DNA from 3 places in the Streptomyces sp. NPDC028722 genome. Region 3 is predicted to be linked to each of the others. Evidence: riboswitches for the same ligand, from Rfam matches in the RefSeq annotation. Region 3 holds a riboswitch; each other region holds the start of a gene.
What was found. Region 3 has a riboswitch for cobalamin ahead of AB0F03_RS23070 (cobalamin biosynthesis protein). Riboswitches for the same ligand answer to the same signal wherever they lie in the genome.
Positions count from the first base shown of each region.

Region 1: another riboswitch for cobalamin. It lies ahead of AB0F03_RS13100 (HoxN/HupN/NixA family nickel/cobalt transporter); the one in region 3 lies ahead of AB0F03_RS23070 (cobalamin biosynthesis protein).
Region 2: another riboswitch for cobalamin. It lies ahead of AB0F03_RS18020 (CbtB-domain containing protein); the one in region 3 lies ahead of AB0F03_RS23070 (cobalamin biosynthesis protein).

Region 1 covers NZ_JBEZWU010000006.1:352,485-356,924, reverse strand. The annotation lists gene AB0F03_RS13115 (DUF4142 domain-containing protein) at 167-913, shown strand; gene AB0F03_RS13110 (glycoside hydrolase family 13 protein) at 910-2,556, opposite strand; gene AB0F03_RS13105 (metalloregulator ArsR/SmtB family transcription factor) at 2,637-2,987, opposite strand; cobalamin riboswitch at 3,066-3,251, shown strand; gene AB0F03_RS13100 (HoxN/HupN/NixA family nickel/cobalt transporter) at 3,279-4,364, shown strand; gene AB0F03_RS13095 (nucleoside hydrolase) at 4,372-4,440, opposite strand, start outside.
Region 2 covers NZ_JBEZWU010000010.1:86,859-91,298, reverse strand. The annotation lists gene AB0F03_RS18030 (amidase family protein) at 1-444, opposite strand, end outside; gene AB0F03_RS18025 (hypothetical protein) at 797-2,392, shown strand; cobalamin riboswitch at 2,497-2,633, shown strand; gene AB0F03_RS18020 (CbtB-domain containing protein) at 2,669-2,890, shown strand; gene AB0F03_RS18015 (CbtA family protein) at 2,911-3,663, shown strand; gene AB0F03_RS18010 (histidine phosphatase family protein) at 3,806-4,387, opposite strand.
Region 3 covers NZ_JBEZWU010000015.1:137,118-141,557, forward strand. The annotation lists gene AB0F03_RS23065 (cobyric acid synthase) at 1-1,072, opposite strand, end outside; gene AB0F03_RS23070 (cobalamin biosynthesis protein) at 1,069-2,013, opposite strand; cobalamin riboswitch at 2,126-2,268, opposite strand; gene AB0F03_RS23075 (hypothetical protein) at 2,401-2,628, opposite strand; gene AB0F03_RS23080 (inorganic phosphate transporter) at 2,664-3,926, opposite strand; gene AB0F03_RS23085 (GH25 family lysozyme) at 4,070-4,381, opposite strand.

The sequences.
Region 1 (4,440 bases), on a different contig from region 3:
CGGCGATACGGGCCTGCGGAGTTTTTACCCGCGCCGCAGAGACGAATCGCTCTCCCGTCCGTACTGCTGTACGTCCCCACCGCCCGCCGCTCCCGCCGCGGGCCGGATCCACGACCGGACAGGAGGCACGGTGCGCTTTTCGCGGAACGCGACGGGAACTCTCTTCGTGGGCGGTGCGATGGCCCTGACCCTCGCGGCACTCGCCTACCCGGGCATGCTCGGGCTGAGCACCGTCTCCAGCTCCCCCACCCGGGTCATCGCCAACACCCAGTGGGGCCCGCTCACCGAGTCCGACCGGGACTTCGTGGTCAAGGTGCGGGCGGCCGGGCTGTGGGAGTACCCGGTGGGGCAGATCGGGCTGCAGAAGGGCAGCTCCAAGGGGGTGATCACGGCCAGCCGGCACCTGATCGACGGGCACGCGGCACTGGACACCACCTGCCGCAAGATCGCGCCCATGCTGAACATCACCCTGCCCAACATCGCGAGCCCCCAGCAGGAGGGGTTCGTCAACACGCTGAAGTCGGACAGCGGCAAGCAGTTCGACACCGACTTCGCCAACATCCTGCGCATGACCCACGGCGCGATCTTCAACACCATCGCCAAGATCCGGTCCACCACCAAGAACTCGCTGGTGCGGGCCCTGGCCGACCAGGCCAACGACACCGTGCTCGACCACATGACGGTGATGGAGAAGACGGGCCTGGTCGACTTCGACCAGACCCTGTTCCAGCAGACGACCCCGCCGAAGCTCCCCGACACCGACCTGACCCCGCCGCCCCCGGCCGCGGGCCAGCCGGAGGTGGTGCTCACCCCGCCGCCGACCGCCACCTCCACGCCGGTGGACATCGACGGCATCGCCGGCGGCGGCAACGGCCCGGCACCCGGCGCGACCCCTAGCCCGACGGTGCGTTAGGCCAGCCACACGGTGGTGTCCGGGGGCAGGCTGCCGCCGCCCGGGAGCGGGGTGCTGCTCAGCAGGACCTCGCCCGGCGGGAGCGGTACCGGCTCGGCGCCGAGGTTGGTGACGCAGCGCCAGGCCTCGCCGCGGGTGAAGTCCAGCACCCCGGCGGGCGCCTGGGGTGTCCAGGTCAGCGTCTCGCCCTCCAGCAGCTTGCGGCGCAGCCGCAGCGCGGTGCGGTACAGCTCCAGCGTGGAACCCTCGGTGCCGGCCTGCGCCTCGACGGCGTACGCCGCGAAGGACTCCGGCTGCGGCAGCCAGGCGGCGCCGGGCCCGAAGCCGTACGACGGACCGGTCGTCGTCCACGGCAGGGGCACCCGGCAGCCGTCGCGGCCCTTGCGGACGTGCCCGGTCTGCTCCCAGATCGGGTCCTGGAGCACCTCGGTGGGCAGGTCGGCGACCTCGGACAGACCGAGTTCCTCACCCTGGTAGAGGTACGCCGAGCCGGGCAGCGCCAGCATCAGCAGGGTCGCGGCCCGGGCCCGGACGAGACCCGCCGCCGTGTCGACGGCGGGCGCCGTGCCGCCGGACAGCAGCCAGGCGGCCGGGTCGGTGCCGGGCGGCAGCACGAGGCGGGAGGCGTGCCGGACGACGTCGTGGTTGGACAGCACCCAGGTGGCGGAGGCACCGACGGCCCGGGCCGTGGCCAGCGAGGCGGTGATGACGTCCCGCAGTTCCTCCGCGTCCCACGGCGCCCCCAGGTACTCGAAGTTGAACGCCTGGCCGAGTTCGTCGGGGCGGGCGTACAGGGCGCGGCGGGCGCCCGGCACCCAGGCCTCGGCGACGGCGGTGCGCGGCGGGCTGTAGGCGTCGAAGACCTTGCGCCAGTCGCGGTAGATCTCGTGGACCTCGTCGCGGTCCCAGTACGGGTGGCTGCCGGGCGGGACCACCAGCAGGGCCTCCTCGCCGGACGCGCCGACGTCGCCGACGTCCCGCAGCGGCTCGGTGAGGTCCTTGACCAGGCCGTGGGCGACGTCGACCCGGAACCCGTCGACCCCCCGGTCGGACCAGAACCGCAGGGTGGTGCGGAAGTCGGCGCGGACCTCCTCGTTGTCCCAGTTGAGGTCGGGCTGTTCGGGGGCGAAGAGATGCAGGTACCACTCGCCGTCGGGCACCCGCCGCCACGCGCTGCCGCCGAACAGCGACTGCCAGTCGGTGGGCGGGAGTTCGCCGTGCGCGCCGCGGCCCGCCCGGAAGACGTAGCGGTCGCGGGCGGCGGAGCCGGGGGCGGTGCGCAGCGCCTCCTGGAACCAGGGGTGCCGGTCGGAGGTGTGGTTGGGGACGAGGTCGACGACGACCTTCAGGCCGAGCCGGTGCGCCTCGGCGACCAGGGCGCCGAAGTCGTCCAGGGTGCCCAGGCGCGGGTCGACGTCCCGGTGGTCGGCGACGTCGTAGCCGCCGTCCGCGAGTTCGGAGGGGTAGAAGGGGCTCAGCCACAGAGCGTCCACACCGAGCGTCGCCAGGTGGTTCAGGCGCTCGGTGATGCCCCTCAGGTCGCCCAGGCCGTCGCCGTCGGCGTCCGCGAAGCTGCGCGGATAGACCTGGTAGATGACGGCCTGCCGCCACCAGTCGGGGTTCCTGGACGAGAGGTCTGCCATGCGGGCTCCCATGGACGGACGACGGTACGGACTCTGTATCTGTCCACCTTGCCCGGAAAGGGAACCTTTTTCGCGGCCGGTCAGGGGGCGCAGTGCTCCAGCAGGCCGCGCACCTGCGCGTCCACCACCCGGTAGCGCACCACCCGTCCCTCCTTCTCCCCCGCCACGACCCCGGCCGCCCGCAGCAGCCGCAGCGCCTGGGAGACGGCGGGGTCGTTCATGCCGGTGGCGATCGCGAGGTCGGAGACGGCGAGCGGACCGGTGCGGTGCAGGGCGAGCAGCAGCGCGAGCCGGTTGGCGTCGGCCAGGAGGGAGAAACGGCCGGCCCAGGTGCGCAGGTGATCCGCGTCGCCGATGGCGGCGATCGCCTCGCACACCCGGTGACCGTCGATGGTGCGACGGTCGGCTCGGTCGGCAGGCACGAGATGCATGACGCCATCCTCGCAGGCACCGATGTGATCTTGAATACCTGCGCAGGTGCGCAGCTATGCAGACGACCGCCCGCCCCTCTACGGTGGGCGGGCCGTGGTGCTCGGGAAGTCGATGCAAGATCGACGCGGCCCTCGCCACTGTGATCAGGGAGTTCCCGTTCCGTCCGGCAACCGCCGGGCCACTGGTCGTACGCGACCGGGAAGGCAGGAACGGCGGACGCGGACCTGTAAGCCAGGAGACCGGCCACGGCACTCACGAAGTGATCCACGAGGTGCTGGAGCGTGAACCTGATGACCGACGCCGCGTCTTTCCGCTGGCGACGTGAGGACACCGTCAAGACGGCGGGGCTGATGGCGGTGATAGTCGCCCTGCACGTCGTCGCCTTCGGGATCCTCTTCCTCCTCGTCGCCCCCCGGCACTACCGGGTGGGCACCGACGTCTTCGGCGTCGGACTCGGCGTCACCGCCTACACCCTCGGCATGCGGCACGCCTTCGACGCCGACCACATCGCCGCCATCGACAACACGACCCGCAAGCTGATGGCCGACGGCAAGCGGCCCGTGTCGGTGGGCTTCTGGTTCGCGCTCGGCCACTCCAGCGTCGTCGTCCTGCTGGCGCTGCTCATCGCGGGCGGCACCTCCCTCGCCGGGAAGGTCATGAACGAGGGATCCAGCACCCACCAGGTGCTCGGCGTCCTCGGGACCACGATCTCCGGCACGTTCCTCTACCTCATCGCGGCCCTGAACCTGTTCGCGCTGGTGGGCATCCTCCGGGTGTTCCGCGCCATGCGCGCCGGGGCGTACGACGAGAAGGAGCTAGAACAGCACCTGGACTCGCGCGGCTTCATGAACCGGCTCCTCGGCCGCCTCACCAAGTCCGTGACCCGGCCGGGCCAGATGTACCCGCTCGGCTTCCTCTTCGGCCTCGGCTTCGACACGGCCACCGAGGTCACGCTGATGGTGATGGCCGGCTCGGGCGCGGCGGCCGGCCTGCCCTGGTACGCGGTCCTGTGCCTGCCGCTGCTCTTCGCCGCCGGGATGAGCCTGTTCGACACCCTCGACGGCACGTTCATGAACTTCGCCTACCAGTGGGCGTTCTCCAACCCCGTCCGCAAGGTGTTCTACAACCTCGCCATCACCGGCCTGTCCATCGCCGTCGCCTTCTTCATCGGCACCATCGAACTGGTCGGCGTCCTGCACGAGAAGTTCGGCCTGCACGACGACCTGACCGGCTGGGTCGCCGGCCTCGACCTGGACAACGTCGGCTACCTCATCGTCGGCCTGTTCGTCGTCGTCTGGGCGGCGGCGCTGACGTACTGGCGCTTCGCCAGGGTGGAGGAGCGCTGGTCGGAACGGGTACCGGCCACCGCCGACTAGACAGGGCCTAGCGGCCGACGGTCTCCAGGTACAGCCGCACGTACCGGTCCACGTCCACCTCCAGCGCCACGTCCAC
Region 2 (4,440 bases), on a different contig from region 3:
CAGGTTGAACGGCGTGGACGCCGGCCCGAGCAGGGCGCTGTCCGTGGTGGCCTTGAACCCGAACTCCGGTGTGTTCGTCTTGCCGACCACGATGGCGCCGGCGTCGGTCAGCCGCTCGACGCACAGGATCGTGTCCTGGGCGACCTCCTCCGCGAAGATCTTCGACCCGCGGGTGACGCGCACGCCCGCGACGGGGTCCAGGTCCTTCACGCCGATGGGCACGCCGTGCAGCGGACCCAGCTCGGCTCCGGACAGCACGGCCCGCTCGGCTTCCTTGGCGGTGGCGAGCGCCTGGTCGGCACAGACCGTGACGAACGCGTTGACCGCGGGGTTGAGCCGCTCGATGCGGTCCAGGGAGTTCTGCACCACTTCCACCGGTGACACGGTCCGGGAACGAACGAGTTCAGCGAGCTGGAGCGCCGTCAGCGCCTCGAAATCGCTCATCACTGTTTCCTTCCTCGACAACACTGGCATGCGTGGACCGGCGTACCAGGAGCCGGCCCAGCCGGGTGGGACTTGGTACGGACTAAAACACCGCGCCGTCGCAGAGGGTTGCATGATCCGTGGCCGTGCACGCACGCCGGACAGCCCGCGACGATCGTTTTCCGCCGGTCCCGCGACGCTCCCCGGCGCCCCCGCGGAACCCGGGCACCGATCGTGAGGGACGCTGAGCGCTGCGAAGTCATGGCCGGTCGGGTGCGGCGGTACTACGGTGACCCCTCAAGCGATGCCCTGACCGTGTTCGAGGGGGGACCCGGTCCGCTCACCGGGGCGTCCGGGGCCGAGGGGAGCCACCGTGCAGGTGCTGTATGCCGTCGCTTTCGACGTCCAGGACGCCCGGTCCGCCCGGTGGCCGGGACACGTGTACGAGCGGCTCCGCGACCATCTCGCCGCCTGGCTCGGTGACCGTGGCCGGTTACCGGCCCCGTACCCCGCGGATCTCGACCGCGCCGGGCGGGCGGTGCTCACCAGCAAGGTTCCCGGGCAGGGCGAACGGCAGGTGAGCTGGTCCGTGGCGGGCGACGAGCGCGCCCGCGCGCTGCGGATGACCATCCACCAGCCGCTGTCCGACGGCCCGGCGCAGTTCGTCACCCGCGTCACGGTCTCCCGGACGGAGGACGGCGGCGGGGGACTCCGGGTCGTCATGGGCAGGGAGATCCCCGACGGCTGGATCGCGCCGGTGCAGAGCCCGCGGCTCAGACGTCCCCAGCTGCTGCGCGCGGTGCTGGCGGACGGCGAACTCGATGTGCGGGTGCTCGGCCAGCGCGCCACCGGGCGGTACGAGCGGATCCGGGAACCCGGGCACGCTGCCGTGCTGCTGGAGTCGCTCGCGCTGAGCACACGCCTTCCCATCCTGCTGATGCACCCCCGGGACCAGGCGGCCTGGACCACGGCGGCCGACGCCTCGGGACAACTCGCCGGACTGGCCCAGGTCGTGACGCTCAACTACGTCACCGCGCAGGCCGTGCGCCGGGTCCACGAACAGGTGGCCGTCCCCAGCGGCGGGGCCCGGCTGGTCTGGCCCAACCTCGGCCTGGAACATCCCGCCTACTCGCGGGAGCAGATGTCCCAGCCGTCCTTCGTGAGCAGGCGGCTGATGCCGTCGCTGGCCCATCTCTCCGTCATCGCCCGGGGCAGTGACACGGCGTGGGAGCGGGCACGGCAGGCCTCGTACCGGGAGGGGGCACGCAGAGCCGCAGAGCGGCTGTCGCGCGCGCAGGCGGCCGGCGACACGACCGCCGAACTCCAGGCGCTGAAGGAACGCGCGCGGCAGCTGGAGGAGGACGCCAGGTCGTGGGAGGACATGGCCCAGAGCTGTATGGAGGACCGTGACAAGGCGCAGTCCGAGGCCACCGCCGCCGAGGCGCTGCGCCAGGACCGGGACTACTGGAAGAACCTGTACCTGGACCTGTCGCGGGGCGGGAGCGGACAGGCCGCCGAGCCGGACGTCTGGCACGGGATCCCGGTCCTGGGCCCCGACGCCGTACCGACGTTCGAGGCTCTCGCCAGGACGTCGGAGGAGCGCATCGTGTTCACGGTGCGGGCGGCGCGCGCCTGGAAGGCCTCCCAGTACCCGTATCCCGAGGAGATGACCGACCAGCTGATCGCCCTCGCGCAGGCCGCGATGGACCTGTACACCAAGCCCGGCAAGCGGCCCCGGCTCGACCAGTGGTTCTACGACCAGCACGGGCTGAGGTTCGCGAACAGCGACGAGAAGCTGAGCAAGAACAAGGACAAGCGCTACTTCACGTTCGAGGACAAGCGCCGGGACGGGCTGCCGCACATCAAGGTCCGGGACGCCGTGTCGCCCAACGAGGCCGGACGCATCTACTTCGCCCTGGATCCCGAGGGCAAGCGCCTGATCGTGAACCATGTGGGGCTGCACCTGTGACTCGCCCCGGCCGGTCGCGTCGTACGGCCGAGGGGCGTACGCCGATGCCGCGGGCGACGGCGTCCGGCCGCCCGTCCGCCGGGAGTGCGCCCTTGGCCGTACGGGCACCAGGCGGTACGGTCGGTCCGAATCGACGACGGTCGACGGAAGCCGGTGGAACTCCGGCACGGTCGCGCCACTGTATGCGAGAGCCTCCGGGTGTTCGTGAGTCAGACCCGTGGCCGTCGTCCTGTGCACCACCGAGATGGGACGCGAACTCCCAGAGGAGGTCCTGCCATGGCGCAGACCGTCGCCCGGCCGACAGCCACCATCCCTGCCGTACCGGCGAAACTGCCGCTGAAGGCCATCGCTCCGTGGGCGGTCTTCTTCGGCATTCTCATGCTCGTCCTGCTGTACTTCGTCGGCGCCGAACAGGGCGCCACCTCCGTGTTCGACGGCACGGACGTCCACGAGTGGGTGCACGACGCCCGCCATCTGCTCGGCTTCCCCTGCCACTGACGCGAGGGACGCCCCCATCCATGAACTCCGCGACGGTGAGGAACCTCCTCGTGCGGGGCATGCTCGCCGGCCTGGCCGCCGGCGTGCTCGCCCTGCTCACCGCCTACTTCCTCGGCGAGCCGAGCGTCGACAGCGCGATCGGCTTCGAGGACGCCCACTCCCACACGCACGGGGCGGAAGCCGTCTCCCGCTCCGTGCAGTCCACCGCCGGCCTCGCCACCGGCGTCCTCGTCTACGGGGTCGCGTTCGGCGGCATCGCCGCGCTCGCCTTCTGCTTCGCGCTCGGCCGCGTCGGCCGCTTCTCCCCGCGGGCGATCGCGCTGCTGCTGTCGGGCTGCGCGCTGCTCGCCGTGTACGTCGTGCCGTTCCTGAAGTACCCGGCCAACCCGCCCTCCGTCGGTGACCCCGGCACCATCGGCAGGCGGACCGGCCTGTACGTCCTGATGATGCTGCTCGGCGTGCTCCTCGCGGTCGCCGCCACCCTCCTGGGCAAGCGGCTCGCACCCCGGCTGGGCACCTGGTACGCCACCGTCGCCGCGGTGGCCGCCTTCGCCTTCATGACGGCACTGGCCTACGCCTTCCTGCCGGCCGTCAACGAGGTGCCGAAGGACTTCCCGGCCGCCCTGCTGTGGCGGTTCCGTCTCTCCGCGCTGGCCGTCCAGGCCGTCCTGTGGGCCGGTTTCGGCCTGCTCTTCGGCGAGTTCGCCCAACGGCTGCTGCACCCGGAGCCCGCACCGTCCGCCGCCGGGCGGCCGGTCGCCGCACCACACTGAACCACCACCGGACGCGAGAGGGCTTCTCGGACCCGTCCGAGGGGCCCTCTCCGCGTTCCCGACGGCGGACAGCGAACGGCGGACAGCGAACGGCGGACGGCGGACAGCGGACGGCGTCAGCGGGCGGCGTCAGCGGGCGGCGTCAGCGGCCGGACGCGGTGCCGAGCGGGTGGCCGAGCCGCAGATTCCAGCGCCCGGACCGGCCGGTGACCTCCGTCGCCGTGAGCGGCGGCACGTCCAGCCGCCAGAACGCGGCCAACGGCACGTCCAGGACGTGCACCACCACCGCGCGGACCACCTCCGGCTCCACCACGGCCACCGTCCGTCCGCCGGTGCGGCCGCACCGCTCCAGCCAGCGTCCGACGCGCTCGCACAGGTCCCGCACCGAGGCGCCGCCGTGCGGTACCGCGTCCGGATCGGCCAGCCAGCGGGCCAGCGCCGCCGGTTCGGCACCACCGACGTCCGCCAGCATCCGGCCCCGCCACCGGCCCACGTCCAGTCCGGCGAGTTCCGCCGCCTGGATGGCGTCGAGGCCGAGCGCCGACGCCGTCTCCCGGCAGCGGGTGCTGGGGGAGGTGAGGACCTGCCCGGCGGCGGGCACGTGCTCCGCCGCCGCCCCGGCCTCGGCCGCCCCCGCGCCGTCGAGCGAGTCGCCGTCGTCGAAACGGGCCCGCCGCAGGGAGGGGGTCGTCGCCGGCGCGATCAGGGTGACACGGGTCGTCACGAGGTCGGTCCTCCTGCGTCGGCCGTCCGGCGGCTGCCGCGGTACGGCACCGA
Region 3 (4,440 bases):
GCGACTCGACCTCGTCCTCGATGTGCTCGCCGAGCATCTGGAAGCCGCCGCAGATGCCGAGCACGGGGCGCCCCTCGGCGGCCCGCCGCAGGAGGGCGTCCGCCAGCCCGCGGTCCCGCAGCCACTGGAGCGCCCGTACGGTGCCGCGCGTGCCCGGGACCACCACGAGATCGGCGTCGGCCAGTTCCTCGGGGCGGTCCACGAAGCGCACGACGACGCCCGGTTCGGCGGCGAGGGCGTCCACGTCGGTGAAGTTGGACATCAGCGGGACCGCGCAGACGGCGACCCGCAGCACGTCCGCGCCGACCGGGGGCGTCACGGAGGACTCGCGGACGGTGCCCCGCAGGGACACTCTCAGCCCGTCCTCCTCGTCGATGCCGAGGCCGTGCCGGAAGGGCAGGACGCCGTACGTCCGCCGCCCGGTGAGCCCGTGCAGCATGTCCAGGCCCGGCTCCAGCAGCGACACGTCACCGCGGAACTTGTTCACGAGGAACCCGGCCACCAGTTCCTGGTCCTCGGGGGAGAGCAGGGCGACGGTGCCGAAGAAGGACGCGAAGACGCCCCCGCGGTCGATGTCCCCCACCACCAGCACGGGCAGCCGCGCGTTGCGGGCGATGCCCATGTTGACGATGTCCGTCCGCCGCAGGTTGATCTCGGCCGGACTGCCCGCCCCCTCACAGATCACCGCGTCATACGTGCCCCGCAACTCGGCCAGGCAGTCCAGCACCGTGCCGAGCAGGCGCTGTTGGCGGCCCCCGTGGTAGCCGCGCGCGCTCAGCTCCCCGACGGGCTTGCCGAGCAGCACCACCTGGCTGCTCTGCTCGCCGCCCGGCTTGAGCAGCACCGGGTTCATCAGCGCGGTGGGCTCGACCCGGCAGGCCTGTGCCTGCATGGCCTGCGCCCGTCCGATCTCCGCCCCTTCCAGGGTGACGAACGAGTTCAGGGACATGTTCTGCGCCTTGAACGGCGCCACCTTCACGCCCTGGCGGACCAGCCAGCGGCAGATCCCGGCCGTCACGACGCTCTTGCCGGCGTCGGAGGTGGTGCCGGCGACGAGGAGACCCCCGTTCACTTCGCACGTCCCTTCATCAGGCCGCGCGCGGCGAGCGTGGCGCCGAGCGCGAGCAGGCCGACGCGGCGGGAGAGCCGTACGGCCCGGTCGATGTCGGTGACCCGGACCGGGCGTCCGGTGCCGCCGTTGAGCACGGGCCGGTGTTCGACCCGGCCGCCGTAGGAGAGCGTCCCGCCCAGCCGTACCCCGAGGGCGCCCGCGAACGCGGCCTCCACGGGACCGGCGTTGGGGCTCGGATGCCGGGAGGCGTCGGCCCGCCAGGCCCGCGCGGCACCGCGCGGATCGGGCCCGGCGAGGGTGGCGAGTACGGCGGTGAGCCGGGCCCCGGGCCAGCCGGCGACGTCGTCGAGGCGGGCGGAGGCCCAGCCGTAACGCCGGTGGCGGGGCGACCTGTGGCCCACCATCGCGTCCAGGGTGTTGACCGCCCGGAATCCGAGCAGCCCCGGGACACCGGCCACGGCACCCCAGACGAGGGCGCCGACCACGGCGTCGGAGGTGTTCTCGGCGACCGACTCGACCACGGCCCGGGCGATGCCGTCGGCGTCCAGCGCCTGCGGGTCCCGGCCGCACAGGTGGGGCAGCCGGGCCCGGGCGGCTTCGACGTCCCCGGCCTCCAGCGCGCGCCCGACGGTTCGGGCCTCACGGGCGAGCGAGGTGCCGCCGACGACGGCCCAGGTGGCGGCGGCGGTCAGCGCGGCGGAGACGGCGGGACGGGGGCGTGCGGCGCGTGCGGCCAGCGCGCCCAGCGCGACGGCGCCGCCGGCGCACACGGCGGTGTGCAGGGCACCCCAGCCGCGGTGGTCGTGCCACAGGGCGCGTTCCACGGCTCCGGCCGCCCGGCCGAACACGGCGACCGGATGCCCGCGGCGCGGATCGCCGAGGAGCAGGTCACCGAGGAGACCGGCGGCGGCGCCGTACGCGTAAGTGCGATCGGCACCCATCGGCTCAGCCGGCCGCGGGGACGGAAGCGGTCCGGGTACGGGTCCTCGAACGGGTCCTCGATGGGCAGCCGAGCATGTCGCTGTAGGTCCTCACTCAGGGTGTCCGCGCCCTGGTTCGACGTCGATCGGCGGCGAGAGTTCCTGGCTCCCGGGGATGACTCCCCGGTGACAGTGGCGGGACCGCGCCGGATTCGCACCGGCTTCCTCTTCTGCCGCCGTAGATGGCCTGGGCAGTCCACCACGCGCCCGGAAGGGCCGTCAACTTGCCGTTGACCTGCGTGGGGAGAGTGTGCCCATCCCCACACCGCGGGACGCGCGGGACGGGTGGGAACAGGACGGAGGCTCCCCCGCACGACCGGTGCGGGGGAGCCTCCGAGAGGGTCCGGGTCAGGCCTTGGCCACGACCAGGTGGATGCCGTACGCCACCGCCGCCGCGCAGGCCGCGAAGCAGAGGTAGGCGCCGGTGACGGCGAGGCCGGCGGTGCCGCCCTGCGCCACGGCCTTCTCGCGCCGGTGCAGGCCCGCGATGCCGAGGGTGAACAGGGACACCAGGCCCACGGTGGCCACGAGGCTCACTCCGAAGACGGAGCCGAGAGCCGCCCAGTCGATCTTCATGGGGATGCTTCCTTCGGTAACCGGGGTGACCGGGCTCAGACGGTGGCGGCCGGGGCGGCCGGGGGAGCGGGCTCGGCGGCCGGGACCGGGCTGGTGGCCTGCCGTGGGAAGGCGATGTCCAGGTCGATGGCGACCGGGCCGGCCGGGGGCGGGGTCACGGCGGCCATGGCGGTGGTGATCACACCGGCCGGCTCGCCGGTCTCCTGGACCACGTGGGTGTGGTCCACGACCTCGCGGCGGGAGAACTTCCAGATCGCGGCGCTGGCGGCGACGAGGAAGACGGCGACGGCGGCGGTGCCCCAGTCACCCAGGCCGGTGACGGACTCGGCACCCGCGCCGACCAGCGCGGCGGCCGGGAGGGTGAGCGCCCAGGCGATGAACATGCGGGTGGCGGTGGACCAGCGGACCACACCGCCCTTGCGGCCGAGGCCGGCGCCCATCACCGAGCCGGAGACGACGTGGGTGGTGGAGAGGGAGAAGCCGAGGTGGGAGGAGGCCAGGATGGCGGTCGCGGCGCTGGTCTGGGCGGCGAAGCCCTGGCGCGGCTCCAGGTCGGTCAGGCCCTTGCCCATGGTGCGGATGATGCGCCAGCCGCCGATGTAGGTGCCGAGCGCGATGGCCAGGCCGGCGGAGAGGATCACCCAGGTGGGAGGGTTGGAGCCGGGGGCGATGGAGCCGCCCGCGACGAGGGCGAGCGTGATGATGCCCATCGTCTTCTGGGCGTCGTTGGTGCCGTGGGCCAGGGAGACCAGGCCGGCGGAGGCGATCTGGCCGGCGCGGTAGCCCTTGCGGGTGGCCTCGCCGTCGGCGGTGCCGCCGATGCCGTAGGAGAACCGGGTGGCCAGCAGCGAGGCGAGGCCCGCCACGATCGGCGCGGCGACCGCGGGGAGCAGCACCTTGGTGACCAGGACGTCACCGTGCACGGCGCCGAAGCCGGCGGAGGCGACGGTGGCACCGACCAGGCCGCCCATCAGGGCGTGCGAGGAACTGGAGGGCAGGCCCACCAGCCAGGTCAGCAGGTTCCAGAGGATCGCGCCGACCAGGGCGGCGAAGATGACCTCGGGACGGATGCCGCTCTCGTCGACGAGACCCTTGGAGATCGTGTTCGCGACCTCCACGGAGAGGAAGGCGCCCACAAGATTGAGGGCGGCGGACAGGGCCACCGCGATCTTGGGCTTCAGGGCGCCTGTGGAGATGGTGGTGGCCATCGCGTTCGCGGTGTCGTGGAAACCGTTCGTGAAATCGAACGCGAGAGCGGTTACCACCACTATCGCGAGGATCAGCGAGAAGCTTTCCATTTACCCAGGCAATCGTTCGAGGTCATTGGCAGGCTGAACGTAGGCAACCTGGGTGAACGGAAGATGAACTGGGACCGGCGTGGGAGTGACTGTCGAACGGGTTCGGCGTGCCGCTCCGCCCGGTCGCCCCATACGCCCCTTGGTTACTGGCCGCGCGCGAAGGTCCGCAGCCGGCTCACGGAGCCGTCGAAGAGATTCTGGTCACCCGGCAGGGTGCCCTCGATGCCGTACTGCCAGAACGTCCAGTACCGCCGGCCGCCCGGCAGCGCGCCCGGCAGCGCGGTGCCGTACCAGGCGATCCACAGCGGGTTCGAGCCGGCGAAGGCGCGGCTGTTGCCGGTGCACAGCTTCCACCACTGGGCCGAGGTGTGGACGACCGGGCGGCGGCCGGTCCTCTCTCCGGTGTGACGGACGGCCGGGCCCCGCGGTCGGCGGCGATCGTCCGGATCGTCCAGTGGGCAAGAGGGACCATCGAAGGACCGGGGGGCACCATTCGTGTCCGTTTCAGGCGTTT